4 regions of the Bradyrhizobium ontarionense genome follow, and region 1 is predicted to be linked to each of the others. Evidence: predicted binding sites of a transcription regulator. Region 1 holds the regulator's gene; each other region holds the start of a gene.

Evidence for each region. The regulator LexA, encoded in region 1, represses DNA repair genes until DNA is damaged. The targets are predictions, from matches to a motif close to TGTTCNNNNTGTGTTCNG.
Region 2: a site for LexA is predicted at 1,916-1,933, ahead of LQG66_RS30780 (ribonuclease T2 family protein). Genes of this name have one in related genera too.
Region 3: a site for LexA is predicted at 2,838-2,855, ahead of LQG66_RS14070 (PA0069 family radical SAM protein). Genes of this name have one in related genera too.
Region 4: a site for LexA is predicted at 3,294-3,311, ahead of LQG66_RS23250 (YifB family Mg chelatase-like AAA ATPase). Genes of this name have one in related genera too.

The regions. Positions count from the first base shown of each region.
Region 1 is NZ_CP088156.1:1,503,836-1,510,933, reverse strand. Features, by position in the region: gene LQG66_RS06700 (ComEC/Rec2 family competence protein) at 1-2,143, shown strand, start outside; gene LQG66_RS06695 (hypothetical protein) at 2,167-2,607, opposite strand; gene lexA (transcriptional repressor LexA) at 2,876-3,574, opposite strand; gene LQG66_RS06685 (molybdopterin molybdotransferase MoeA) at 3,789-5,000, opposite strand; gene LQG66_RS06680 (alpha/beta fold hydrolase) at 5,177-5,986, opposite strand; gene LQG66_RS06675 (LysR family transcriptional regulator) at 5,996-6,949, opposite strand; gene LQG66_RS06670 (MBL fold metallo-hydrolase) at 7,034-7,098, shown strand, end outside.
Region 2 is NZ_CP088156.1:7,044,712-7,051,809, forward strand. Features, by position in the region: gene LQG66_RS30775 (23S rRNA (adenine(2030)-N(6))-methyltransferase RlmJ) at 198-1,058, opposite strand; gene LQG66_RS30780 (ribonuclease T2 family protein) at 1,171-1,875, opposite strand; gene LQG66_RS30785 (hypothetical protein) at 1,982-2,446, opposite strand; gene LQG66_RS30790 (hypothetical protein) at 2,615-2,935, shown strand; gene LQG66_RS30795 (DUF3617 domain-containing protein) at 2,992-3,540, shown strand; gene LQG66_RS30800 (ATP-binding protein) at 3,621-5,009, opposite strand; gene LQG66_RS30805 (response regulator) at 5,327-6,058, opposite strand; gene LQG66_RS30810 (MarR family winged helix-turn-helix transcriptional regulator) at 6,055-6,621, opposite strand; gene LQG66_RS30815 (branched-chain amino acid aminotransferase) at 6,970-7,098, shown strand, end outside.
Region 3 is NZ_CP088156.1:3,109,968-3,117,065, forward strand. Features, by position in the region: gene LQG66_RS14055 (glycosyltransferase family 39 protein) at 1-8, opposite strand, end outside; gene LQG66_RS14060 (ribonuclease HII) at 208-1,059, opposite strand; gene LQG66_RS14065 (VOC family protein) at 1,124-1,573, opposite strand; gene LQG66_RS14070 (PA0069 family radical SAM protein) at 1,638-2,816, opposite strand; gene LQG66_RS14075 (phosphoketolase family protein) at 3,017-5,431, shown strand; gene LQG66_RS14080 (glycosyltransferase family protein) at 5,600-6,172, shown strand; gene LQG66_RS14085 (bifunctional helix-turn-helix transcriptional regulator/GNAT family N-acetyltransferase) at 6,232-7,098, shown strand, end outside.
Region 4 is NZ_CP088156.1:5,247,081-5,254,178, reverse strand. Features, by position in the region: gene LQG66_RS23265 (DNA translocase FtsK) at 1-1,077, shown strand, start outside; gene LQG66_RS23260 (outer membrane lipoprotein carrier protein LolA) at 1,247-2,035, shown strand; gene LQG66_RS23255 (DUF2336 domain-containing protein) at 2,058-3,128, opposite strand; gene LQG66_RS23250 (YifB family Mg chelatase-like AAA ATPase) at 3,358-4,896, shown strand; gene LQG66_RS23245 (hypothetical protein) at 5,000-5,479, shown strand; gene LQG66_RS23240 (PAS domain-containing hybrid sensor histidine kinase/response regulator) at 5,616-7,098, shown strand, end outside.

The DNA of each region.
Region 1 (7,098 bases):
GGTTCGCGCCGAGGCCGGGGCGGGGCGGCTGCTGCCCTGGGTGCCCGTCGCCTTCGGCGCCGGCATCGCGCTGTATTTCTCTGCTGATCACGAACCCGTGCTGTGGGCGAGCGCCGCGGTGGCCGTGGTGCTCTGCGCCGTCGCCGTGCTGATGCGGCGGCATCCGCTGTTTCCGGCCGCGGTGATGATCGCTGCCGCGGCGTCCGGCTTTGCCGCGGCGACCGTCAGGACCGCGCACGTGGCGCATCCGGTGCTGGCGCGACCGCTCTATGGCGTGTCCCTGTCAGGCTTCGTCGAGGCGCGCGACATCCGCGAACGCAGCGACCGCATCGTGCTGCGCGTGGCGTCGATGGAAAGCCAGCGCAATGCGATCACGCTCGCGCGCGTCCGGCTTGCCGTGCGCAAGGGGGCGGCGCCGGAGGTCGGCAGCTTCGTGCAGCTGAAGGCGCGGCTGCTGCCGCCGCTCGCGCCGGTGCGTCCCGGCTCCTACGATTTCGCCCGCGACATCTTCTTCCAGGGCATCGGTGCCTCCGGCTTCGTGACCGGGGCGATCACCACGGTGGCGCCGCCGCAGGCCGCGGGGCCCGGCCTGCGCTATGCCGCGATCATGCAGGGTTTGCGCGATACGATCGATGCGCGCATCCGCGCGCGTCTCGGTGGCGATGAGCGCGCGATCGCGACCGCGCTCCTGACCGGGCGGCGCGATGCCATCACACCGGACGTGAACGACGCGATGTTCATCTCCGGCCTCGGCCACGTGCTGTCGATCTCCGGCTATCACATGGCGGTGGTCGCCGGCGTGGTGTTCTTCGCGATGCGGGCGCTGCTCGCGCTGATTCCGGGCCTGACGGTGAGCCACCCGATCAAGAAATGGGCGGCTGCGGCGGCGCTGGTCGCGGCCGCCTTCTATCTGCTGCTGTCGGGCGCGGAGGTCGCGACCCAGAGGTCGTTCTTCATGACGGCGGTGGTGCTGATCGCGGTCATGGTCGATCGCCGCGCCATCACCTTTCGCACGCTCGCGGTGGCCGCGATGATCGTGCTGGTCGCGGCACCGGAGGCGCTGGTGCATCCGAGTTTCCAGATGTCCTTTGCGGCCACGCTCGGCCTCGTCGCGCTGGTGCAGTTCGGGCTGCCGCGGCTGCTGGCGACACCCGACAGTTCGGCGACGCAGCGCATCGCGCTGTGGGGCGGGCGCGAGATCGCGATGCTGCTGATGGCCTCGCTGGTGGCGGGACTGGCGACCACGCCCTATGCCGCGTTCCACTTCCACCGCATCACGCCCTATGGCGTGCTGGCCAATCTCGCAGCGATGCCGGTGGTCTCGGCGCTGGTGATGCCGGCAGGCCTGCTCGGCCTGCTGGCGGCGCCGTTCGGCCTCGACGGCCCGTTCTGGTCGCTGATGGGCTGGGGCATCGACTGGATGATCGCGGTGACGCGGTGGGTTGCGGCCTTGCCCGGCGCGGTTGGGCGCATCACGGCGTTCGGCATCGGGCCGATGGTCCTGGCCAGTCTCGGGCTCATTCTGTTCGGGCTGCTGCGCACGCCATTGCGCTGGTCGGGCGCCGTCGTGCTGGCGGTGGCGACGGTCTGGGCGGGCGCAACGCCGCTGCCGGATATCCTGATCTCGGGTGACGGGCGCGCCGTCGCGGTGCGCGGCGGCGACGGACGGCTGCATGTGATGCGCACCGGCAAGGACGTCTTCGTCGTCAAGGAATGGCTCGCCGCCGATGCCGATGCGCGCGCACCGGCCGATTCATCGCTCGGCGACGGCGTGTCCTGCGATGAGGCCGGCTGCGTCGCAGCGTCGGCGGACGGCCGCTTCGTCGCGATGGCGCTGCGCCCCGACGCAGTCGCGGACGATTGCGCGCGCGCCGCGCTGGTCGTGACCGCGCGTCCGGCGCCAGTCTCCTGCGCGGCCGCCGTGGTCGATCGCCAGCGCCTGCAGCAGCAGGGCACGCTGATGCTGACGCGGCACGGCAACGACTTTGTTGTCACCCCCGCGCGCGCCGTTGGCACCGACCGCCCATGGTGGCCGGCGCCGTCGGAGGCGGTCGAATTCGAACCGACGCTGGCGCCGCGAGCGCCATCGGCACGCGTGCAGGACGCCACGCCGCCGGAGCTGGAGCAGGGCGTGGAGGATTAGTTCATCCCGCAGACGCGATCAGCTCACGTGATGCTGATGCGGCGTATCGGCGTGGTCGGATTCGAACCGGTCCCCTCGACGACATCGGGGCGGCGCTCGGCCGGCTGCCTGGTGACCGGCAGTTGCAGCACGGTGACGCGCTGGCCTTCGCAGAGCTGCGTCACCAGCACATGGCGGCCGTCGGCGAACTCGATGGCATCGTGGTGGCGATCCGGAATGTGCTTCTCGATCGCGTTGAACTTGGCGACGCGCTCGCGGATCGTCCGGGTCCACAGCCAGCGGCTGTCGTAGCGGACATCCTCGGCAAAGGCGAGCTCGGTGCCGGGCAGCATGCAGACCGCGACGTTCGGCTCGCTTTCCGAGGCGAAGCCGCGGGTCGCGGTGCCGCGGAACATCGTCGACACCAGCGTCTCGCCCACTTTGGCGGGGCGGGACGCAACGGCATGGAGGCTGTAGTCACACATCGGATCGCTCCTCGTTGAGAGATAGCCGACCCACGCTTCCCCCCGGACAGGCGCAGGCCTCTATCAGAGTGGACATCGATGGTGATGTTAGCGCGTGCTTCGCGGCAATTCTGCGCTGATCTGCGCGGCGTGCCGTCGCGCACGATCACAAGCGTTTGAGTATGCCGCGTTGCACATCCTTCGGTGCATTTCGCAGAGCGATGATCGCTTCCAGACGCAGGAGTCCGCGCCGCGATCGCAGATCGCGTGCGCGACGTTGCGATGCGCGTCAGTATTTGCGGTAGAGTCCGACCAGCTTGCCCTGGATCTTCACCCGGTTGGGCGGCAGGATGCGCACCTCATAGGCGGTATTGGCAGGCTCCAGCGCGATCGAAGCACCGCGGCGGCGGAAGCGCTTCAACGTCGCCTCCTCGTCGTCGATCAGCGCCACCACGATGTCGCCGGTGTCGGCGGTCTCGTTGCGCTGGATCAGCGCCATGTCACCGTCGAGGATGCCGGCATCGACCATCGAATCACCGCGCACCTCGAGCGCATAGTGATCACCATTGCCGAGCATGTCGGCAGGCACGCTGATCGTGTGGCTGCGGGTCTGCAGCGCCTCGATCGGCGTACCTGCGGCGATGCGGCCCATCACCGGCACCGCCACGGGGCGTTCGCCATCGTCGAGCGCAGGTGTCGAGGTTCGCACCTTGCCGAGATTGCCTTCGATCACCGACGGCGTGAAGCCGCGGCGGTTGTTGGCGGCCTGCGACAGCTCGGGCAGCTTGATCACCTCGATGGCGCGAGCGCGATTAGGCAGCCGCCGAATGAAGCCGCGCTCTTCCAGCGCGGTGATCAGGCGGTGGATGCCGGACTTCGAGCGCAGGTCGAGCGCATCCTTCATCTCGTCGAAGGACGGCGGCACGCCGGCTTCCTTGAGCCGTTCGTTGATGAACCGCAGAAGTTCGTACTGTTTGCGCGTCAGCATCTCGACTTGGTCCCCAGTTTGATGTCGTCTGAAATCCGTAGGCTCTGAATCTTGGCGAAGAGTCCGTGAGCGCATGGATGTCGGACGATCCGTAATTCGCGGCGCCCGCAACATACTAAAAACAAATCATGAACGGACACTATATGTTCGATGTGTGTTCCGCAATCCTTAAATTATGATGAACAGGCCGGGCTTTGCCGGGGGGACCGCGGGCTCAGTCCGGCAGGCGCATGATCTCGCAACGGCTGCCAGCCGCAGCCTTGGGCGCAAACGCCGGACGGATCACAAGCGCCTGGGACAGCGCGAGATTCCCCAGCAACGAGGAGTCCTGCTGGGTCACGGGGGTCGCGATCAGGGTGCCGTCGGGACGCTCCTCGAGGCGCGCCCGCAGATAGTCCTCGCGCACGTCGTTGGCGCCGAGCTCGCGGCCGAGCAGCGCGGTCTCGCGCGGCAGATGAAGCTGCGCGCGGCCGAGCAGGCGGCGAATCAGCGGCACCAGGAACAGCATGGCGCAGACATAGGACGAGACCGGATTGCCCGGCAGTCCGATCACCCTGACGCCGCCGAGCCGGCCGTGCATCATCGGCTTGCCCGGCCGCATCGCGATCTTCCAGAACGCCATGTCGACGCCCTCGGCGTCGAGCGCCTGCTTGACCAGGTCGTGGTCGCCGACCGAGGCGCCGCCGGTGGTGATCAGGATGTCGGCCTCGGCCTCGCGGGCGCGGCGGATGCCAGCGACGGTGGCGGCAAGCGTATCCGCGGCAATGCCGAGATCGACTGCTATCGCACCCTCGCTGCGCACCAGCGCGCGCAGGGCATAACCGTTGGAATAGACGATCTGGCCCGGGCCCGGCGTCGAGCCCGGCATCACCAGCTCGTCGCCGGTGGCGAGCAGCGCCACCTTCGGCCGGCGCCGGACCGGCAGGGCCGGGTGGTTCATGCTGGCGGCCAGCGACAGGTCGCGGTCGCTGAGCCGGCGGCCGCCCTCGAGCAGCACCATGCCTTGCTTGAAGTCGACGCCGGCCGGGCGGATGTGGCGGCCCTTGATCGCGGCTTCCGTGATCACGACGTGGTCGCCGTCGGCGACCGTGTCCTCCTGGATCACGACGGCGTCGGCGCCGTCGGGCACGACGCCGCCGGTGAAGATGCGGGCGGCCTCGCCGGGGCCGAGGGCGCGATCGAACGGCCGGCCGGCAGCGACCTCGCCGATCACCTTCAGCCGCGCCTTGACGCGATCGGCATCGGCCGTCCGCACCGCATAGCCGTCCATCGCCGACATCGCCTCGGGCGGCTGCGTCCGCAGCGCCGCCAGGTCGCGCGCCAGCACCCGGTGATGGGCCTCATCCAGGGCCACCAGTTCCTCAGGCAGCGGCGCGGCGCCCGCGAGCACCGCGGCCAACGCATCGGACACCGGCATCAGGGCCATGGGAGTTCCTTCGGACGGAGACGAACGAGTCGAAAGACCAGCCTTCTAACCGAATGCGCGCGGTGCGGCCAAGCCGTAACGGTCTGCCGCCAGTTCATCGACGCCTGCCGGATCCGCCGTACCTGCGCGACTCCGCCAGTTGGGGCTGCCGGGGGCTCGCCGTTGCGGCACGGGTCTCACGATCCGGCGAGAAACCCTGCGATCAGCTCGGTCACCTCGTGCGGCCGCTCCAGGCTCGGCAGGTGCGCCGTTCCGGTCAGCTCGTGACCCGATCCGTTCGGCATCTCTGCTGCGATCAGGCGGCTTCGCTCCTGAATATGAGGAAAGTCCAGGTCGCCCCAGATCACGCGTGACGGCGCGGCGATGTCGCCGAGCTGCGCGAAGGCGGCTGTCACGTCGAGGTTCGCACCCGCCGCGGGCGCACGCAGCGCAGCTGCGTTCTTCTCCAGAAACATCTGCCGGAGCCCGCCCGAGACACGGCCCTCGCGCTGCAGCGGGCCGTCGACCCAGAGATGCGCCTTGATGCTGCTCACCCGATCCCAATCGCGGGCCGACTCGGCGGCGGCGAGCGCAGCCATCAACGCCTCGATCGCAGGCGGGTACACCGGCTCCGGTGCGCCGCTGATGGAGGGCGCGATCAGCACGAGCGCGTTGACTCGAGACGGATAGCGAAGCGCGAAATCGAACGCGATGCGGCCGCCCTGCGAGCAGGCGACCAGCGTTGCCGGCCCGCCCTCGGCGAGCGCATCGATGACGGCAAGCAGATCAGCCACCGGGGAATGATCTTTCCCATCGGCGACCGTCTCGCCGAAGCCGCGCCGATCATAGGCGATGGCCGTGTGGGTCTTCGCTATGCCCACCATCTGCGCCCGCCACATGCTGCGGTCGAACACGGCGGCATGCAGGAACACGACGGGATCACCGCGGCCCGCCACCTCGGCTGCGAGCCGCGCGCGGCCGGACATGATGTGATGGAGAGAGCTCATCTCGAAGCGCTATCCTGCAGTGGCGCGACAGGCGGCGCGCTCGGTCGTGTGCAGGATATCCGCGACCGCGTTTCTCAGCCAGACCGAGGCTGCGTCACGATCGAGCTGCAGCGGCCAGACCATCGAGACCGCCGGCAGCCGCAGCTTCAACGGCGTGGGACAGAGCGTCAGCCCGAAGCGCGGCCCGTAGAGCCTTGCCATCCGGGTCGGTATCGTCGTGATCACGGGTGAGGCGGCCACCGTCGCCAGCACGCTCAGGAATTCCGAGGAGGCCGAGACCACGTTGAGCTCGGTCTCGATCTCATCGAGCGCTGCCTCCAGGCAGCCCTGCAGGCTGTTGGTCAGCGTCACCAGCGCGTGCGGGAGTGACAGATAGTCGGCAAGGCCGATCGGCGTTTTCACCGCGATGTGCTTTGGATTGTAGACGCAGCTCAGCGCCTGCTCGAACAGCAATTGAGATCTGTGCCGCTGCGCGACGGCCTCGAAGCAGCCGACCGCGACATCCAGGGCTCCCTCGTCGAGCAGTCGGTGCGCCTCGTTGCGCTCCGTCGGTCGGCTGAGAAGCCTCAATCCTGGTGCCGATCGACGCAGCACCGCCGTGAGCTCGGGGATCAGCAGCAGCTCCACCTCGCTGGAAAAGCCGAAGCGGATGGTGCGCTGCTCGGTCGCCGGGTCGAACTCGGGTGTGGCGTGCAACGCGGTCTGCATCTGCCCCAACGCAGCTCGAACCGGCCCTGCGAGCACCGCAGCCCGCGGTGTCGGCTGCATCACGGTGCCGACGCGGACGAACAGCTCGTCCTGCAGCAGCACGCGAAGCGTCGATAGCGAATGGCTCATCGCCGGCTGCCCGACCTTGAGACGCGCGGCTGCGCGCGTGACGCTGCGTTCCTGCATCAGCGCGTCGAACGCGACCAGCAGGTTCAGGTCGAAGGAACGAAGATCGAAGTGGTCGATGGACTGCATGAGTTGGATCGATTTGAGGAATGTAAGACCTAGTCGTAGATCTCGGCCGAGACAAGATCATCGTTCGGATCGAGGCCGCCAGACATGCAGGACATCACGACCCATCGCGTCGGGGACGCCACCGTCACCAAGATCTTCGAAATCGGCCT
Region 2 (7,098 bases), 2.9 Mb from region 1:
CCGGACATCACTTTGATCGGAAAGCGTTGGCCACCTTAACGACCAGCGCTCGCCACGCCGGATCGTCTGGATCTTGTTAGGCCTTGATCACCCCGCCGCAACCATTCGCGGAAGCGGAACGTAAAGCCAGTCTTACAATCAACCACTGTAATACGGTTCCGCGCCGATTGACCATGGCTTTTCGACTAACACCGACCTCAAGCTTTGGGGAATTCGAGCCGGAAGCGTGCGGCGCCGCCCTGGCCGAGCGGCCTCTGCAGCTCCTGCAGGATCAGCTTGAGCTCATCATGCAATGTCCAGGGCGGGTTGACGATCAACAGTCCGGTCGAGGTCAGCGCCTCGCCTTCGATCTGCGGCGCAACACTGAACTCGAGCCGCAGCACCTTGCCCGGCGGTTTGGCGGCAGCTGCGAGATCGGCGACGCGGTCCGCCAGCTCCTCGGTCGCGCGCCGGCTCTTGGCGGGGTACCACAGCACGTAGATACCAGTCGGCCACTTGACGAAGGCTGCCGCGAAGCGCTCGGCGAGGCGCTCGAACTCATCCTTCGCCTCGAAGGCCGGATCGATCAGCACGACACCGCGGCGCTCGTTCGGTGGCACGAAGGCGGGCAGGGCGACCCAGCCGTCGAGATCGACGACGCGGGCCTGGGTATCGCGGCGCAGCGCATCGATCAGCTGCTTGCGTGGAACGGGTGCCAGCTCGCACAGGGTCATGCGGTCCTGCGGCCGCAGCAGTGCGCGGGCAATCAGTGGCGAGCCGGGATAGGTGACGAGCTCGGCCTTCGGATTGAACGATCTGACGATGTCGAGGTATGGCGACAAGAGTGCATAGGCCTGCTCGGAAAAGCGCGCCTGCAGCACGCGGGCGATGCCGGTGAGGAATTCGCCGCTGCGCGTTGCCTCGTCGCCGGTGAGATCATAGAGCCCGGCGCCGGCATGGGTGTCGATGACCCGGAACGCCGCCGGCTTCTCCTGCAGATAGACCAGGATGCGCGTCAGCACGATGTGCTTGATGACGTCGGCGAAGCCGCCGGCGTGAAAGGCATGTCGGTAGTTCATGTCGCCCGAGTTACGCCGTTCCGCGTCAAAAGGGTACCCTCTCGATATCAACGGGGAGCGCTCGCCCCGCTCCTGGCGCGGGCGCGCCGCAGTCGCTGATTCGCGAGATCCGCTATCCGCCTCGCACCGGCGGCATGTTGACCTCGTCGCGCCGGCAGGCCTGGCGGTCGATCTCGTCGCAGTTGCGGAATTCCAGATCCTTTGACAGGCAGATCCGCACCTCGCTCAGCCGGGTGCGGTTGCAGGTGACGGCGATCGCCGACGTCGTCAGCTTGGGATTGGCCTTGATGAAGGCGTCCTCGACCGCAGCCGGCGACACCGTCTTCGCCTGTGCCAGATCGAGGAATTCCTGCGGGATCTTGATCGCGGCGCGGGCCTTGCGGATGGTCTCGAAATAGGCCTTGGCGGGCAGGCCGGCGCAGGTGCCGTGCTTGTCCCACTCGTTGTAGATGAGGCCCGGCGCCGGCATGAGATCCAGCATCGAGGTCATGATGTTGCGTGGCAGGCGCGGCGCCGGCTGCTCGCAATATTCGGGATAGCCGGTCTCATATTGCGGCCACAGCCCATGCACGACGAAGGAGTAGGGCCGTCCGCTGCATTGCTGCGAGCGGCTCCCGCGGCCGCCGCGCTCCTCGGCCTCGGCGCAGAAGGACGGCGACCAGGACAGCGACAGCACGTAGAAGTCGAACGCGCCCGGCGCGTTCTGGCGGCCGTCCTGGGCCGACGCCGGCGCAGCGGCGAGCGCGCCGAGCAGCAGGGCAAAACAGGCAATCGTTGTGGAGACGACGACGGCAGGTCGGCGAAGGCAATCGAACATGGCGAACTCCCCGGACTATTCCAGGAACCTACCAGCCCTTCGGAACATTTCAAGAACAAAAACGGCTGCCCGAAGGCAGCCGATCAGAAAGCCTGGATAGCGAATCTCAGGGCTTGGCGGCGCGGCAGGCCGGATTGAAGGCCCAGTTGCGATCGAGGCCGACGACGCAGAACTCGACGCCCTGGTCATAGCCGGCAAAGCCGCCATCCTCGATGATCGAATAGTTGACCGTGCGCACCTTGCCGTCGCTGACCATCACGCTGCCGGTGCAGAAGCGGCGCGGAATGTTGTCGGACTGCCAGGGCCGGAAAGCGATCTCACGGACGTTGGCGACGCCGGTGATCGTCAGCGACGAATTCCAGAAGGTGCTCTCCTTGTCCTGGAACCGCGACACGATGGTCGGAATTGCCGCCTCGCAGGGGGCCACCCGGCCTTCATATTTCGGACCCGACAGCCAGAAGTTCATCTCGAGCGGGTTGGCGGCGTGAGCCGGGGCCGTCACGATCATGGCCGCGAGCAGCGCGCCGCAGGCGGCACCGAACGTCTTGAAATGTGTGCTGAAGTCGCGCATGTGCCGTCCGCAAGTCTGATCCGGGAGCGTGGACCGTGCCGCGACTGCCACGGGAGGTCAAGTGCAACGCGGCAACACTCCACGATTAGTCCTGTTAACCCGAGGCCGGTGTTCTTTTCTTGGCGGGACAGGACCTTTAGGATGGCGCGCCAGCGCAAGGAGAATGCAATGCGGATGTTGAAGGACGGGTTCGCGAAGGCCCGATTCGTGAAGACGGCCGGCCTGATTGCCGTGGCGGGGCTGCTGGCTGTCGCGCCGGCCCGGGCCGACGTCGTGCCGGCCTTCAAGGGCAACGACACCGGCGGGATCATCGCCTATCCCCTGGCCCAGACCACGGATGCGCGCCAGCTCGCGGTCGATCACTGCGCCTCCTATGGCAAGGTCGCGAAATTCCTCGCGGTCGATGCGCGTTACGGCGGCTACGTCTCGTTCGCCTGCCGCTGGGTGCCCTATGGCTCGGCGCAGCGGCCGTTGCGGACGCTCTACTAATTGCCATCTTTCGACGGCATCGCTCCGATATCGACGAACGATCCGGAACGGGACACATGACCTGCACACGCATTGCCACTGGGCTGTTTGCCTGCTGCCTCTTGAGCGTGACCGCGAGCCAGCAGGCCCGTGCCGTCGACCTGCCGGTGCGCAAAGCCGGGCTGTGGGAATTGAAGATGGTCAGGTCCGGCGGGCAGCTGCCGGAAATGACCATGCAGCACTGCACCGACGAGAGCACCGACAAGGACATGAACAACATGGCCTCGCCGATGGCCAAGCAGGCCTGCTCCAAGCAGGACGTCCAGAAGACGGCGACCGGCTACGTCAGCGATTCCGTCTGCAATTTCGGCGGCATGAACACGACGGCGCATGCCGAGATCACCGGCGATTTCAACTCCGCCTACACGGTCAAGACGACATCCCACATCCAGGGCGGCATGACGGGGCCGGCCGGCAAGGACACGGCCATGACCATCGAGGCCAAATGGCTCGGCGCCTGCAAGGCTGATCAGAAGCCCGGCGACATCGTCATGCCCGGCGGCATGAAGATGAATATCAAGGACATGGACAAGCTGAAGAACCTGATCCCCGGCGCGAAGCAGTAGGTGGTCGAGGCGCCCGTGAATTTACGAAGCAAGTAAGATACGAGTTCATTGCACCGCCATCTCATCGCGACAGCTTCGCCCTACACCGGGATCCTTACCGTCGCGCGCAGCCCGCCCATCGGGGCGTCGCCGAGGGTGATGTCGCCGCCGTGGGAGCGGGCGATGTCGCGCGCGATCGCGAGGCCGAGGCCAGTGCCGCCCTCGTCCTGGTTGCGCGCATCGTCGAGGCGCAGGAACGGCTTGAACACCTCCTCGCGCATGGCGGCAGGAATGCCCGGACCGTCATCGTCGACGGTGACGGTGAGGTAGCGGTGATCGCGATGGCCGGTGATGGCGATCGCGTCGGCATGGCGCGCCGCGTTGGAAACGAGGTTGCCGAGGCAGCGCTTCAGCGCCTGCGGTTTCACGGTGACCACCGGCAGGCCATGGAACGACACCGTCGCAGAATGGCCGTTGCGCTCAGCGTCGCTGCGCAGATCCTCCAGCGCGTTTGAGATATCGGTCGGCTGCGCGATCTCGCCGCCGTCGCCGCGCGCGAACGCCAGATAATCCTCCAGCATGTGCGACATCTCGTCGACGTCCTTGCGCATCGCGTCGATCTCGGGGCTGTCGCCGAGCAGCGCCAGCTCCAGCTTGAAGCGCGTGAGGATGGTGCGCAGGTCGTGGCTGACGCCGGCCAGCATCGCGGTGCGCTGCTCCATCGCGCGCTCGATGCGCGCCTTCATCTCCAGGAACGCTTGCGCCGCGCGCCGGACCTCGCGCGCGCCGCGCGGCCGGAAGTTCGGCGCCTCGCGGCCCTTGCCGAAGCTCTCAGCGGCATCCGCCAGCCGCAGGATCGGCTTGATCTGGTTGCGCAGGAACAGCACCGAGACGATCAGCAGGATCGACGACGTCCCCACCATCCAGAACAGGAAGATGTCGGTGTTCGACGCATAGGCGGCGCCGCGCTGCGCGAACACGCGCATCACGGCGTCGTCGAGCGCAATGCGGATCTCGACCAGATTGGAGCGGCCAACGGTGTCGATCCAGAACGGGCGGCTGATCTGGCGGCCGATCTGGCCGGACAGCGACTGGTCGAGCAGGTTGAAGAACGGTTTGGGCCCGGGCGGCGGCATGTCGCCGGCGGGCAGGAAGTCGACCACGAGGTTGAGCCGCTGCTGCGCGATACGACGCAGCATGGTGCGGTCCTTGTCCTGCGGATAGCCCTTGTAGATGTCGATCAGCGCCGCGACGTCCTGGACCACCGCGGCGGACAGTCGCCGCGTCACCGTGTTCCAGTGCCGCTCCATGAACACGCCGGCGACCACGGTCTGCAGGATCACCATCGGCACGATCATGATCAGCAGCGCGCGCGCGTAGAGACCGGTCGGCATCCAGCCCTTGAAGGCGTTGCCGACCACGCTGTTGACGCGCGACACGCGCCGCGACGCGGTACGGATCAGGGTGAGGCCGGTGTCGAGCGTGCTCATGCGTGAAGAGTTGTTAGTTGTTTCACGATCGCGCGCGGCGAGCTCGGTGCACCCTCTCCCCTTGTGGGAGAGGGTGGATCGAACGAGCGGCAGCGAGTTCGAGCCGGGTGAGGGGTCTGCCTCCGCGGAAAGAACCCCTCACCCGGCGTGCATTTCGCTGCGCTCATGCCCGCCACCCTCTCCCACAAGGTGAGAGGGTGCACCGATCGTGCGGCCAGAGCGTCGCCTGCCACGGCCTTCAACGGAGGGTGAGCACCATCGTCCCCGCAAGAGACGCTTATAATTTCTGAGTGGGCCCACATGTCATCCGCCGCCATTCAACCCGACGTCATCAGCCGGTAGCCGATGCCGCGCACCGCCTGCAGGAACAGCGGATTGGCCGGATCGCTCTCCAGCTTGCGGCGCAGGCGGTTGATCTGCACGTCGACGGCGCGCTCGTTGACGGTGCCGTTGCCGGTCAGCGCGCCGCGCGGCACGGTCTCACCGCGGGCATTGGCGAGGATGCGCAGCATCTCGCGCTCGCGGTCGGTGAGGTGGACGATCTCCTCGCCCTGCTTCAGCTCGCCGCGCGACAGATGATAGACGAACGGCCCGAAGGTGATCTGCTCGATGACCTCCTCGGCCGGCGGCGGCGCCGCGCGCTTGAGGATGTTGCCGATTCGCAGCGCGAGTTCTCTTGGTTCGAAAGGCTTGGCGACGTAGTCGTCGGCGCCGAGCTGCAGGCCTTCGATGCGGCTGTCCGGCTCGGCGCGCGCGGTCAGCATCACGATCGGCACGGAAGACTGGGTGCGGATGAAGCGGGCGAGATCGAAGCCGCTCTCGCCCGGCATCATCACGTCGAGGATCAGCAGATCGAAATGCAGGCCGGTGAGCTTGGCGCGGGCATCGCTCGCGCTCGCCGCCGTCGTGACGCGATAGCCTTCGCCGCGCAGGAAGCGCGACAAGAGATCGCGGATGCGGCGGTCGTCGTCGACGAGCAGCAGATGCGGCGCGTCGTCGGCCGGCGTCTGCGGCGGGCGGGTGGCGATGGCGGCAATCGACACGGTCACTCCTTTGCGGCGGTCGAATTCGTGCTGGCCTGGGGCGTCCTGAAAATGGCTTCCAGCACCTTGTCGGGGTCATCGCGATCGATCATCGCGCGCAGGAACTGGCGGACCTTCTCGGCGCCGGCCGGACCGACCTGCTCCAGCGCGCGGTCGATGCGCCTGGTCTGCAGCCCGGCCAGCTTCGCCACCAGCGCCTCGCCCTTTGGCGTGGCGAAAAGAAGGCGCTGGCGGCGATCGTTGTTGCCGGTCTTCTGCACGATGTAGTCCTCGTCGAGCAGCTGCTTCAGCACGCGTCCCAGCGACTGCTTGGTGATGCGCAGCACGTCCAGGAGATCGGCGACCTTGAGGCCCGGATAGCGGGTGACGAAATGCATCACGCGGTGATGCGCACGGCCGAAGCCGAACGCCTCCAGCTCATGGTCGGCATCGCCGACGAAGTCGCGATAGGCGAAGAACAAGAGTTCGATGATGTCCCAGCGCAGCGGCTGCGCGTCGGCAGCCGAATGGGCCTCTGACGCCCGCAGCTCGGGGCTCAATACCGGAGACGAGAAATTTATGTCAGCCATATTGACGTTTCTGCGGTTCAATGTTACAAAACAATCGCCGGCCACGAAATTTTAGATCGTTTCATTGGCGGGCGAAGGTCTCGGGACGTGTCTGAGCGGGCCGTAAGCAACCCGAACGGGCAGATGAGGCCGTGCATCTAACGACCGTGTGATTGTCGAGCGGCATTTCGGCAAACCATACTGGACTTCCGCCGGGCGCAAAAGCATGTCCTCGTGACAGGCTTGCACGGCGACCGGCCCCTCCGGGCTGGTCATGGCAGGTCCGAAAGTTCAAGAAGCCGACCGGGCCGAACCGACGGGTCGGCACCAGAACTCGCGAATGGCGATTGCAGCGGGGGAAGCAAGGACATGACTGTGACATTCGATATCAAGCCGACGACCAATCCGACCCCCGACCAGGAGCGCGCCGCCAAGCTCGCCAACCCAGGCTTCGGCCGGGTCTTCACCGATCACATGGCTGTGGTCCAGTACAACCAG
Region 3 (7,098 bases), 1.6 Mb from region 1:
AAACGCATGAACGGCTGGATCGCTTGGGACGTCGAGGAGAGGCCGGCAGGACCGTCCCTCATCCGCAGCAGCCTCGCTGTCCCGACGCCCACGATCGATGCCACATGATCGGGGCGCACAAGATCGCCCCCGCTGCGAGGAGTGACACATCGTGCCGGTTGGCTGACTTAAGCTATTAAGACCGCGGCGCTGGCGAGGCAACCGGCATCACAGGCCGATGGATATTTCGCTGGACGTGACGACCGTGATCTCCGCCAACAGGTCCGGCTCGCGCTGCACGGTCGAGGGCTGGTGCTTCTGGCGCGCCGCCACGACCGGTGCAAACAGGCTGCGGTGATGCACCGACGGGCCCAGCCGGTCGAGCGCGGCGAGATGCTCCGGCACCCCGTAGCCCTTGTGCTGCTCGAAGCCGTAGCCGGGGCAATCCTGCGCCAGGGCGCACATCAGCCGGTCCCGCGTCACCTTGGCCACGATCGACGCCGCCGCGATCGACATCACGAGGCCGTCACCGCCGATCACCGCGTCGCAGGCGCAGTCGACATCGATGCGGTCGCGACCGTCGACGAACACGTGCTTCGGAGCCTCCGGCAGCGCCTTGACGGCGCGCGACAGCGCCCAAAGCGAGGCGCGCAGGATGTTGTCGCGATCGATTCGCGCCGGCGAGGCGAAGGCGACCGCGAACGCCGAAGTCTTGCAGATCTTGTCGAACAGCGCCTCGCGCTGCTCGGCGCTCAGCCGCTTGGAATCATCGAGACCCTTCGGGATGCGCGCGGGATCGAGAATGACGGCCGCAGCGACCACGGGCCCCGCGAGCGGACCACGTCCCGCCTCGTCACAGCCGGCCACCGGCCAGACGCCTTGCTTCAGCAGCGCACGCTCGCGCCGGAAGCTCGGCGGCGACACCGCGATGACGCCCTTGCCGAGCTTTGCGCCGGCCTTGCCCGCGCCGTTCTCGGCGGCCACTTTCGCAGCGCCCTTGGCAGCGGCCTTCGTAGCAGTGCTGGTAGCAGCCTTCGCCCTGCCCGGCTTCTTCGCTTGATCCCGAATCATGGCCGGCATGGTGCGTAACGGGCTTCGCCCGCGCAACCCGGAACCGGCGGCAATTCCCGCTATTCGCAGCCCATCAATCCGGCAGGCGCACCCGCCCGTCGTCGCCGAGATCGATCCCTGGCGCGACCACGACTTCCCAGACATGTCCGTCCGGATCGGCGAAATAGCCGCCATAACCGCCATAGTCGGTCGGCTGTGCCGGCTTCAGCAGAGCCGCCCCCTTCCCGACTGCCCAATCGAGCGCGGCATCGACCTCGGCTTCCGAACGGCAATTCCAGGCTAGCGTCACGCCACGGAAATCGGAGGCGCGCGGCATGTCCGGCAAGCCAGCGTCCTGCGCAAGCGCGTCCCAGGGATACAGCGCCAACACCGTTCCGCCGGTGTCGAAAAACGCCACCGCCTCGCCCGTCGCTCTGAATTTTCGGGCAAACCCGAGCGAAGCGTAGAAGGCGATGCTCCTGCGCATGTCGGCCACTCCCAGCGTGACGACAGTGAACCGGGGAACCACAACTTGGTCAGCCATCATCCACTCCGTGCCAAATCCACTTCGTGCCAAACCCATTTCGTGCCAAGTCAAACTGCCAACGTCAGAACAGGCTGAGCTGCTGGCCGCCGCCCTTGGGTCGCACGAAATGATCGGTGGTGAGCTTCGCGCGGCGCTTGTTCAGTCCCAGCTTCTCACAGGCGATCTCGAACCGCCGGCCGATCATCCAGGCCATCGGGCCCGTGCCCTTCATGCGCGTCCCCCATTGCGAGTCGTAGTCGCGGCCGCCGCGCATGTCACGGATCAGGGTGAACACGTGGCGGTAGCGGTCCGGATAGTGCTCGAGCAGCCATTCGCGGAACAGATCGCGCACCTCGAGCGGCAGCCGCAGCAGCACATAGGCTGCCTCCTTGACGCCGGCATGGGCGGCGGCATCGAGGATGCGCTCGATCTCGCTGTCGTTGAGCGCCGGGATCACCGGCGCCACCATGACCGTGGTCGGAATGCCGGCCTTGGAAAGCGCCTGCAGCGCCTCCAGCCGCTTCGCCGGCGTCGAGGCCCGCGGCTCCATGGTCCGCGCCAGCTTCGGATCGAGCGTGGTCACGGAAATCGCGACCTTCGCCAGATTCCTCTTGGCCATCCGCGCCAGGATGTCGGCATCACGCATCACCAGCGCCGACTTCGTGACGATCCCGACGGGATGGCCAACCTTTTCCAGCACCTCGAGGATGCCGCGCATGATCTTCCGCTCGCGCTCGATCGGCTGGTAGGGATCGGTATTGGTCCCGATCGCGATCATCCGCGGCTCATAGCCGCTGGCCGCGAGCTCCTTCTCCAGCAGCGCCGGCGCGTCCGGCTTGACGAACAGCTTGGATTCGAAGTCGAGGCCGGGCGACAGGCCGAGAAAGGCGTGCGTTGGCCGTGCAAAGCAGTAGACGCAGCCATGCTCGCAGCCGCGATACGGATTGATCGAGCGATCGAAACCGATGTCGGGCGAGTCGTTGCGGGTGATGACCTTGCGCGAAGTATCGGTGGCCACCGTCGTCTTGAACGGCGGCAATTCCTCCAGGCTCTGCCAGCCATCGTCGAAGATGACGCGCGCTTCGGCCTCGTAGCGGCCGCTGGCATTGGATTGTGCGCCCCGGCCGCGGCGCCGGCCCCGTTCGATGGCGACCGCGAGTTCGGGGAAATCCGTCTCAGGACCGCTTTGGGTCGCGCCCGCCGGCTCGGAGGGCACCTTGACCGGCGGGCGCTTGAGGGCATGTGAGGATGCTCGGCTCATGGCCAAGACATAGCACACGAACAGAACATTACAAGAACAAAATAGAACAAAACGGAACGACGCTGCGCTCAGCATCTGAGCCCGCGCAAGGCCAGCCATCACATTCCTGTTCTATTCTCGGACGGTGCTGGAACGAGGCGGTGCGGCATTACTCTAATACAGCATCCCGCAGTCGCGCAGCGGATGGCAAGCGAGGGCTTATGCAGTTCACATCTTCCGACCCGACGACCCTGACCGACGATCTCGATCTGCTGGACCGCTATTGGCGCGCGGCCAATTTTCTCTCGGTGGGCCAGATCTACCTGCTGGACAACCCGCTGCTGCGTGAGCCGCTCAGGCCGGACCACATCAAGCCGCGCCTGCTCGGACACTGGGGCACGACGCCCGGACTGAACTTCATCTACGCGCACCTGAACCGCGCGATCCGGCTGCAGGACCTCAACGTCATCTATGTCTGCGGCCCCGGCCATGGCGGTCCGGGCATGGTCGCCAACACCTATCTCGAAGGCAGCTACAGCGAGATCTATCCGGACATCGCGCGCGACGCCGACGGCCTGCGCAAGCTGTTCCGCCAGTTCTCCTTTCCCGGCGGCATCCCAAGCCATGCGGCCCCGGAGACGCCAGGCTCGATCCACGAGGGCGGCGAACTCGGCTACGCGCTGCTCCACGCCTATGGCGCGGCGTTCGACAATCCCGACTTGATCGTCGCCTGCGTGGTCGGCGACGGCGAGGCCGAGACAGGCCCGCTGGCCGCATCCTGGCATTCGAACAAGTTCCTGAACCCCGCCCATGACGGCGCGGTGCTGCCGATCCTGCATCTGAACGGCTACAAGATCGCCAATCCGACCGTGCTCGGCCGCATGAGCGACGCCGAAATCAGGAGCCTGTTCGAGGGCTATGGCTACGCGCCGCTGTTCGTCGAGGGCTCCGAGCCGAAGGCGATGCATCGGGAGATGGCGGATGCGCTCGACGTCGCGCTCGCGAGCATCCGCTCGATCCAGCAGAATGCGCGCCAGCCGGATGCGGCGATCGAACGCCCGAGATGGCCCATGATCGTGCTGCGCAGCCCAAAAGGCTGGACCGGGCCGAAGGAGGTCGACGGCCTCAAGGTCGAAGGCTTCTGGCGCGCGCATCAGGTGCCGATCGCCAATCCGCGCGGCAACCCCGGGCACCTCGCGCTGCTCGAAGCCTGGATGAAGAGCTACGAGCCGGAGCGGCTGTTCGACGACCAGGGCCGCCTCCGACCGGAGCTGCAGGCGCTGGCGCCGAAGGGCTCACGGCGCATGGGCGCCAATCCGCACGCCAATGGCGGGCTGTTGAAGCGCGAACTGAAGCTGCCCGATTATCGCGCCTTCGCCGTCGATGTGCCCTCCCCCGGCAAGACCACCGCAGAGGCGACGCGCGAGCTCGGCAAGTTGCTGCGCGACGTCATCAGCCTCAACGCCGACCGCCGCAACTTCCGCATCATGGGCCCGGACGAAACGGCGTCGAACCGGCTCGACGCGGTGTTCGAGGTGACCGAGCGGGTCTGGATGGAAGGCATCGAGCCTTACGACGTCCATCTCGCCCGGGACGGCCGCGTCATGGAAGTACTGAGCGAGCATCTCTGCCAGGGCTGGCTCGAAGGTTACCTCCTCACGGGTCGCCATGGCCTCTTCTCGTGCTACGAAGCCTTCATCCACATCGTCGATTCGATGTTCAATCAGCACGCCAAATGGCTGAAAGTGTCGCGTGAGCTGCCGTGGCGGCGACCGATCGCGTCGCTGAACTACCTGCTCACGTCGCATGTCTGGCGGCAGGACCATAACGGCTTCAGCCATCAGGATCCCGGCTTCGTCGACTTCGTCGCCAACAAGAAGGCGGACATCGTCCGCATCTACTTCCCGCCGGACGCCAACACGCTGTTGTGGATCGCCGACCATTGCCTGCGTACCTACGACCGCATCAACGTGATCGTTGCCGGCAAGCAACCCTCGCTGCAATGGCTGTCGATGCAGGACGCCGCCACGCATTGCGACGCCGGCATCGGCATCTGGTCATGGGCCGGCACCGAGCCGGCCGGGGAGGAGCCTGATGTGGTGATGGCTTGCGCCGGCGACGTTCCGACGCTGGAGACGCTCGCGGCCGTCGATCTCCTGCGCAAGGAATTGCCCGACCTGAAGATCCGGGTCGTCAATGTCGTGGACCTCATGACCCTGCAGCCGAAGGAGGAACATCCGCACGGATTGAGCGATCGCGAGTTCGACAGCCTGTTCACGACGAACAAGCCGGTGATCTTTGCCTATCATGGCTATCCCCATCTCATCCATCGCCTGACCTACAACCGGACCAACCACAGCGGCCTGCATGTGCGCGGCTTCATCGAGGAGGGCACGACAACGACGCCGTTCGACATGGTGGTGCTGAACGAGCTTGACCGCTTCCATCTGGCGATCGAGGCGATCGAACGTGTGCCGGGGCGCGGCGTCTCGGCTGCGCACGTGACGCAGAAATTCCGCGATGCGCTGATCGAACACGGTCGCTACATCCGCGCCCATGGCGAGGACATGCCTGAGATCCGCGATTGGGTCTGGCCGTACAGCACCGGCAACACGACGCCAGCCGCCGGCATCTAGGCCTGCAAAGGTAGAGCGGTCAGGAAGTCGCATCCACCGGTCGACGGCGCGGCAGGCCGGGGCGAGCGCCCGGCCTGCCGCAAAATTCCGCAGCGCAGCGGGCTGATTTGGATATGACAAGATGATAACAAGCAGGCCGGAGGCGTTACAAACAACGATGCCCGGTCCATGCTGAGCGTGATCATCCCGACCGCAGGGGTCGAGCAGACCGCTGTCGCCACCCTGTCAGCGCTGGTGCCGGGCGCGGCAGCCGGTGTCGTCAGCGAGGTCCTGCTGATCGACCGCTCCCTCGATTCCAGCGTGATCGAGCGCGTCGCCGACGTCGCCGGCTGCCATTTCATGAAGTTCGAGGGCTCGCATGCCGCAGCACTCGCGGCGGGCGCGGCGCAGGCCCGCGCGCCTTGGCTGATGTTTCTGCCGGCGGGCGCGGTGCTCGATCCCGGCTGGATCGACGAGACCATGCAGTTCGTGCAGAGCGTATCCGCCGCCGGCCGGCCGCTGGCCGGCGTCTTCCGCTACGCCAGATCGCCCTACGCAGCCGTCAGCGTGCGCGACCGGCTGCGGTCGGTTACGCGGGCATTGGTCGGCCCGCTCGGAGATCAGGGGCTGCTGATCGCCCGCGATCACTACCGCCAGGTCGGCGGTTACAAGCCCGACGCCAAACGGGCCGAAACGCGGTTGCTGCGCCAGCTCGGCCGCTCCTCTCGCACCATGCTGCGCAGCCGGATCGTGATGGTGTAGCGCCCGATACTTGCCAAATTCAACGAATTGGTTGACAATGGCAAGTATTGGAGATGCCCATGGTCCATGCTCAGTCGGACAGCCAGATTGCCGCCGTGCGCGCGTTCAATCGCTTCTACACGAGGAAGCTTGGCGCGCTCGATCAGCATCTGCTCGACAGCCCGTTCTCGCTCGCTGAAGCGCGCGTGCTCTACGAACTGGCCCACCGCGAGGCCGTTTCCGCCAAGGAGATCGGACTCTCGCTCGGACTCGACGCCGGCTATCTCAGCCGCATTGTGCAGAGCTTCGACGAGAACGGACTGATCAGCCGCACGCCCTTGCCGTCCGATCGAAGGCAGCAGCAGATAGGCCTCACCGCGAAGGGACGCCAGGCGTTCGCCCGGCTCGACCGCAGCTCGCAGAAGGAAGTCGCGGCGATGCTCGACACACTGCCACAGCCGGCGCGCGAGCGGCTGGTGGGCGCGATGACGACGATCGAAAACGTGCTGGAGCCGCCGGCGCAGGCACGATCCCCCGTCCTCCTGCGCAGCCACCGTCCCGGCGACATCGGCTGGGTGATCTCGCGGCACGGCGCCGTCTACGCCGAGGAATATGGCTGGGACATCTCGTTCGAGGCGCTGGTGGCCGAAATCGGCGCGCAGTTCATCAAGAGCTTCGATCCGGCGCGCGAGCATTGCTGGATCGCCGAGGTCGCCGGCGCCCCCGTGGGCTCGATCTTCCTAGTCAGGAGCACCGACGAGGTCGCCAAGCTGCGGCTGCTGCTGGTGGAAAAGAACGCGCGCGGACTTGGCGTCGGCCGCGCCCTGACCGACCAATGCATCCGCTTCGCCCGCGAGAAGAACTACAAGAAGGTCGTGCTGTGGACGCAGAGCATCCTCACGGCCGCGCGCGACATCTACGCCCGCGCCGGCTTTCGCAAGATCGCG
Region 4 (7,098 bases), 3.7 Mb from region 1:
ACGCCGCATATGCTGATCGCCGGCACCACCGGCTCGGGCAAGTCGGTCGCGATCAACACCATGATCTTGAGCTTGGTCTACCGTCTCAGGCCTGACCAGTGCCGCCTGATCATGGTCGATCCGAAGATGCTCGAACTGTCGGTCTATGACGGCATTCCGCATCTGCTCACGCCGGTCGTGACCGATCCGAAGAAGGCCGTCGTCGCGCTGAAATGGGCCGTGCGCGAGATGGAAGAGCGCTACAAGAAGATGGCCAAGCTCGGCGTGCGCAACATCGACGGCTACAACGCCCGCCTGGTCGAAGCGCGCAACAAGGGCGAGGAGCTGACGCGTACCGTCCATACCGGCTTCGACAAGGAGACCGGCAAGGCGATCTACGAGGAAGAGAAGCTCGACCTCGATCCCCTGCCCTACATCGTCATCATCGTCGACGAGATGGCAGACCTGATGATGGTCGCCGGCAAGGACATCGAGGGCACGGTGCAGCGCCTGGCGCAGATGGCGCGCGCCGCCGGCCTGCACGTGATCCTGGCCACCCAGCGTCCGTCGGTCGACGTCATCACCGGCACCATCAAGGCGAACTTCCCGACCCGTATCTCCTTCCAGGTCACCTCCAAGATCGACAGCCGCACCATCCTGGGCGAGATGGGCGCCGAGCAGCTGCTCGGCCAGGGCGACATGCTCTACATGGCCGGCGGCGGCCGCATCAGCCGCGTGCACGGTCCGTTCTGCTCGGACGAGGAGGTCGAAAAGGTGGTGCGCCATCTCAAGACGCAGGGCTCGCCCGAATATCTCGAGGCGGTCACCGCCGAGGAGCCGAGCGAGGAGGACGGCGCCGTGTTCGATGCCACCGGCATGGGCGGTGGTGGCGGCGGTGACGACCTGTTCTCCCAGGCCGTCGCTGTCGTCAAACGCGACCGCAAGGCCTCAACCAGCTACATTCAACGGCGGCTGCAGATCGGCTATAACAAGGCCGCTTCGCTGATGGAGCGGATGGAACAGGAAGGCATCGTCGGCCAGGCCAACCACGCCGGCAAGCGCGAGATCCTGGTGCCCGAGGAAGAAGGCGGGTTCTGACCATCAGCTTGGTCCCAGATCTGCCGTTTCCGTGTCGTATCATCACGCAATTACGATCACCCTGCCCGACCCAACCAAGATAGAAACGCGTAAAACTCAGGACGTCGTTTTGAAAAGCCCCTTGTCGAACAGCCACTTTTTGCTCTCCGCAACCCCGCGCGGGCGTCGCATGGCCGCTTGGCTGATTGGGTGCGCCGTTGTTGCCAGCACCCTGGCCGGCGCGGCGGGCCACGCCACCGCCCAGACCACGCCGGCACCGAAGTCCGGCCCGAAGGGCGGCGCTCAGCTCAGCGCCTCCGACCAGCAGCGCGGCGCGCAGACCACCGGCACCACCCAGACCGTTCCGCCGAACCCGATCATCCCGGATCCCCGGCGCAACGTCCCGGCCAGCATCTTCACGTCCTTCGACGCCAACCAGAAGGCCCAGGCGGCCAAGGTGAGCGCCTATCTGTCGTCGCTGCAGACGCTGGTCGGAAACTTCGTTCAGGTCGGGCCGGACGGCAGCAAGACCAAGGGTGATTTCTACATCCAGAAGCCCGGCAAGGTCCGCTTCGAGTACGAGCCGCCGACGCCGATCGACATCATCGCCGACGGCTCCTCGCTGGTCGTCCGCGACCGCAAGCTCGCGACCCAGGACGTCTATCCGCTGTCGCAGACGCCGCTGCGCTATCTGCTGTCCGACCGGATCGACCTGCTCAAGGACACCAACGTCATCGCGGTCGCGTCCGACGACCTCTACGTCACGATCACGATCGAGGAAAAGCAGGCGCTGATCGGCACCAGCCGGATGATGCTGATGCTCGGCGCCAAGGATGGCCAGCTCAAGCAGTGGACCGTCACCGATCCGCAAGGCTACGATACGACGATCGCCGTCTACAATCTGGATACGACCAAGAAGCTCGATCCGAACATGTTCAAGATCGACTTCACGGCCTACCCGAGCACGCCGCCCGGCTGACGCAGGACTCCGGCCCGGCCGCTCAGCTCGGCTTGAGCCCACGGACCTTCCACTGCGCCTCGGACAGCGCCAGCTTCTCGAAGCGCTTGCGCGCCTCCTCTACGTCCTCCGCCTGGATCACGTCGTAGCCGGGGCGGCCGCGCAGGAGCATTGCGGTCGTCGCCCAGCTCAGCCGCGCCGCCTTGCAGGCCAGCAGGAGATCGCCGAGGCGATTCTCATCCATCAGCGATTCGATCAGCTCGATCGAGACGTCGCAGAGCAGCGCAAGCGCCGCGATGACGGCGGGAAAATCGCCGGTCACGCAGAAGCGGTTGACCGCGGAATCACCGAGCTTGCCGGTGCGACTGAGCGCAGCGACCTCGGTCTTGACCTGCTGATAGTCCCAGATGGCGCGCATTGCCGCACCGGCCGTCCGGGCCGGAGCCGCCTGCAAGGTGGCGCGGGTCGCCGGCGGCGCAGCCTTGATGAAGCGGGCGCGGGCGCCCTCGCTTGCTGCCGTGACGAAGGCGCGGGAGAGCTTGGCCGGAAGGTCGGTGCGTAGCGCAAGCTTCTCGGCGAGGTCCTCATCGCGCTCGGCGACCTTGAACAGGCTGCGATAGCTATCCTCGGACAGGCGCGCGGTCAGATTCTGCGCCAGCGCCATGCGCACGGCCGGATGGCCGCGGCCGATCAGCAGCGTCGTCAGCGTCTCTCCGATTCCCCTGCGGCTGGCGATGGCCACGAGATGGGACTGGCTGCCGGTCCTGATGAAATCCGCAAGGTCGCGTTCGCCGAGCACGGCCGCCTTGGCCAGCATCGGCGCGGCGATGCGCACCTCGGGATGGACGGCCAGCAGCCGCGCAGTCGCGTAAGGCGCGCGCTCGACGCCGGCCAGCGCCGCGCTCAGTTCGGTCAGCACATCCGTGCCGACCTGCGGCATCAGCCGTGCGAACATCTGGTCATAGAGGTCGAGCTGCTCGTCGGCGGCCGGCCGCGGACCGGCCAGCAACAGGCTCGTTGTCTTGCGCAGGATGTCGGTGGCGAGCTCGGACACCGTTCTCGCTTCGCCGACGGGCGACTTGGCTGGTGGAGCGGCCGAAGGCGCTGGAGGCATGGTTGCATCCTCTTTGGCGGCGCCCATCGCTTTGGCGGGCCCGCGGATCGGTCATCAATTTTCAGAAGAATGCGAGCGCGGACCTAAAGCGGCGTTAAGTCCATTGTTCGGAACAGAAGAGCCGCCGGCCGTCGTTAACGGACTGCGTGACATCGGCACGAGTTATGTTCCTGTATTGTTCTTGCGGAGGCCAGCGGCTTCCGCTAGCCTTGTTGTTGAGAGGGGCAACATGGTCCAGCGGGTTTCTACCGTCGCCTTCGAAGGGATCGAGGCCCGCGCCGTCGACGTGCAGGTCCAGGTCGCGCCGGGCCTGCCGGCGTTCGCGATCGTCGGCCTGCCCGACAAGGCGGTGTCCGAGGCGCGCGAGCGGGTGCGCTCGGCGCTGATCGCCTCTGGGCTGGCGCTGCCAGCGCGGCGCATCACCGTCAACCTGGCCCCGGCCGATGTGCCGAAGGAAGGCAGCCACTATGATCTGCCGATCGCGCTCGGCCTGATGGCCGCCATCGGCGCCATTCCGCCGGATGCGCTGGGCGGCTTCACCGTGCTCGGCGAGCTCGGCCTCGATGGCTCGATCGCCCCCGTCGCCGGCGTGTTGCCGGCCGCGATCGGTGCCAACTCACGCGAGGAAGGCCTGATCTGCCCGGCTGCCTGCGGCGCCGAGGCGGCGTGGGCGAGCCCCGACATCCAGATCATCGCGGCGAGCTCGCTGATCCAGATCGCCAACCATTTCAAGGGCACGCAGGTGCTGTCGCGGCCGCAGCCCAGGATTCACGAGGCGCAGGCGAGCCTGCTCGATCTGCGCGACATCAAGGGCCAGGAGAGCGGCAAGCGCGCGCTGGAGATCGCAGCCGCGGGCGGCCACCATCTGCTGATGATCGGCTCGCCCGGCGCCGGCAAGTCGATGCTCGCCGCACGGCTGCCCTCGATCCTGCCGCCGCTGTCGCCGGCGGAGCTGCTGGAAGTGTCGATGATCGCCTCGGTGGCCGGCGAGATCGAGGGCGGGGCGCTGACATCCAAGCGCCCGTTCCGCAGCCCGCATCACTCGGCCAGCATGGCGGCGCTGACCGGCGGCGGCCTGCGTGCCAAGCCGGGTGAGATCTCGCTGGCGCATCAGGGCGTGCTGTTCCTCGACGAGCTGCCGGAGTTCGACCCGCGCGTGCTCGACTCGCTGCGGCAGCCGCTGGAGAACGGCGAGGTCTCGATCTCACGCGCGAACCACCGCGTCACCTACCCGGCCCGCTTCATGCTGGTCGCGGCCATGAATCCGTGCCGCTGCGGCAAGGCGTTCGAGCCGGGATATGCCTGCAAGCGCGGCCGTATCGACCGCTGCACCGCGGACTATCAGATGCGCATCTCGGGCCCGCTGATGGATCGCATCGACCTGCGCATCGAGGTGCCGGCCGTTACCGCCGCCGACCTGATCCTGCCGCCGGCGAAGGAAGGCTCGAAGGAGGTCGCCGCCCGCGTCGCGGCCGCGCGCGACGTCCAGCGCAAGCGCTACGCCAAGGCCGGCCTGCCGCATGTCCGAACCAATGCCGAGGCGCCCGCTGCAGTGCTCGACGAGATCGCCAGACTGGACGCGCCGGGCCAGAAGCTGCTGCGCGAAGCGGCCGAGACGATGCGGCTGTCGGCCCGCGGCTATCACCGCGTGCTGCGCGTCGCCCGCACGCTCGCCGATCTCGACCACACTGATGCGATCGGCCGGCTGCATCTCGCCGAGGCCCTGTCCTACCGCGCGCTGGCTGAGGACAATCGCCACGCGGCGTGAACGAAGCCCCTGCCCTTCAACACTCTGGTAACGACTTCTCTTTACGCTCCGACAACCATAAGGCCCGCGTTCATGTCATCAGGCCTCCGCGTCGGTGCGTATCATGTTGCGTTTCAAGGTCCTCGTCTCGACCCTGCCGCTGATCGCGGCCGCGGTCCTCGCCAGAATAGAATTGGCGCCCTCCCCACAGCCGTGCATTGCCGTCGGTGCCGATTCCGTCTCGCTCGGCTCCGCGCCCTTTCATGCCGAGCTCCACGTCGATTTCACCGATGACCCGGCGCTCGCGACCGTCCGCGTCGCGCTGGCCGACAGTCCGGATACGGCTGATTTCGTGGTGGTCGACGATGCGGCCGTCAATGAGGACCAGGGCTGCGGCATGACCGCCGCCACGCAGGTCGTCGCGATCGCGGCCGATCCGCTCCCGGGTACGCCGCGGATCTATCTGGCGAGGGACAGTGCGAAGGATCGCCCCGCCGACTATCGCATCTATGTCCGCTCCAGCCGTTTCACGGCGCGCGAGGCCGCCGCGCTGATCGTCGCCGCCCGCAATCACGACTCACCGCCGGCCAATCCGGTTCTATGAGCCGGGCTAACGCCCGGTTCACCATCTCTGCACGGTCCTATCGCACGTGCATGATGTTTCAAAGTCTCAGCAATACCGATTCCGCATGGTGCGGGCCGGCCATGACACGGGATGGAAGTCATCAGGGGTGATTGAGATGGGACTGATGTTTCGCATCAGGCTGCGCCTGCGCCGGTTCCTGCGGCGTCACCGGACTGTGGTCACGATCCTGCGCTCGCTGATGATCTTCTCGGCCGGGTTCGGCGGCGCCTACGGCTTCATCAAGGCCAGCCTGTCCGAGAATTCCGGCTACAATCCGCACACCTTTGCGATCGGCGCGAGTTTTCTGTTCGCGCTCGCCTGCGTCGGCCTGGCCACCCTCAGCATGCGGCTGCGCTTCGTCGCCAAGAAGATGCAAAAGATCGCGCTTCACAACGAGGTGCTGGCGGACCGGAACTGGGAGCTGCAGGAAGCCGAGCAGCGCGCACGAAACCTGTTCGAGCAGCAGGGCGACCTGATCGTGATGCGCGACGCCGGCGATAGGATCGTTTTCGTCAACGACGCCTATTGCCAGATGGCGGGCCTCGATCGCGAAAACTTGCTCGGCAGCCAATTCGCCTTTGAGCTGATCGAGCAAGGCGACGGCGCGCTCGAGCCCAGCGGCACGCGCGTCCACGACCAGCGCATCGAGAGCGCGATCGGACCGCGCTGGATCGCCTGGCGCGAGGCGCTGGTGCGCGCCGACGCCGGCCAGCCGGCCTTGCTGCAATGTGTCGGCCGTGACGTCACCGACCGCACCGAGACCGAGCGCGCGCTCGCCGACGCGCGCGACCAGGCGAACGCCGCGAGCCGCGCCAAATCGCGCTTCCTGGCGATGGCGAGCCACGAGATCCGCACGCCGCTGAACGGCATCCTCGGCATGAGCGGGCTATTGCTCGAGACACAGCTGACGCCGGAGCAGACCACCTATGCCAAAGCGGTCAGAACCTCCGGCGAGGCCCTGATGTCGTTGATCGAGGAGCTGCTCGACTATTCCAAGATCGAGGCCGGCAAGCTGGCGCTCGAAGCGCAGCCGTTCTCGCTGGTGGCGCTGATCGAGGAAATCACCGAACTCCTGGCGCCCCGCGCCCAGGCCAAGCAGCTCGAAATGGCGGCCTACATGGATGAGCGGTTGCCGACATGGGTGACGGGCGATGCGGCGCGCCTCCGCCAAGTGCTGCTCAACCTCGCCGGCAATGCCATCAAGTTCACGACATCCGGCGGCGTCGCGCTGATCGCCGAGCCGGGAATCTGGCCGAACGAGATCAGCTTCCAGGTGCGCGATACCGGCATCGGCATTGCCGCCGACGCGCAACAGCGCATCTTCCGCGAGTTCGAGCAGGCCGACGACAGTGTCGCGCGCAGCTTCGGCGGCACCGGCCTTGGCCTTGCGATCTCGGACCGGATCGTCAAGCGGATGGGCGGCCGCATCTCGCTGCAGAGCGCGCTGGGCACAGGCTCCACCTTCGAGGTGTCCGTGCCGCTGCCGCCGGCGTTGGAGCGCGGTGAGCAGAACAGCTTCCGCGGCCCCGACCTGACCGGCCAATCGATCATGCTGATCGCGCCGGCTGGCCTGCAGGCCGAGCTGATCGAGCGACGGC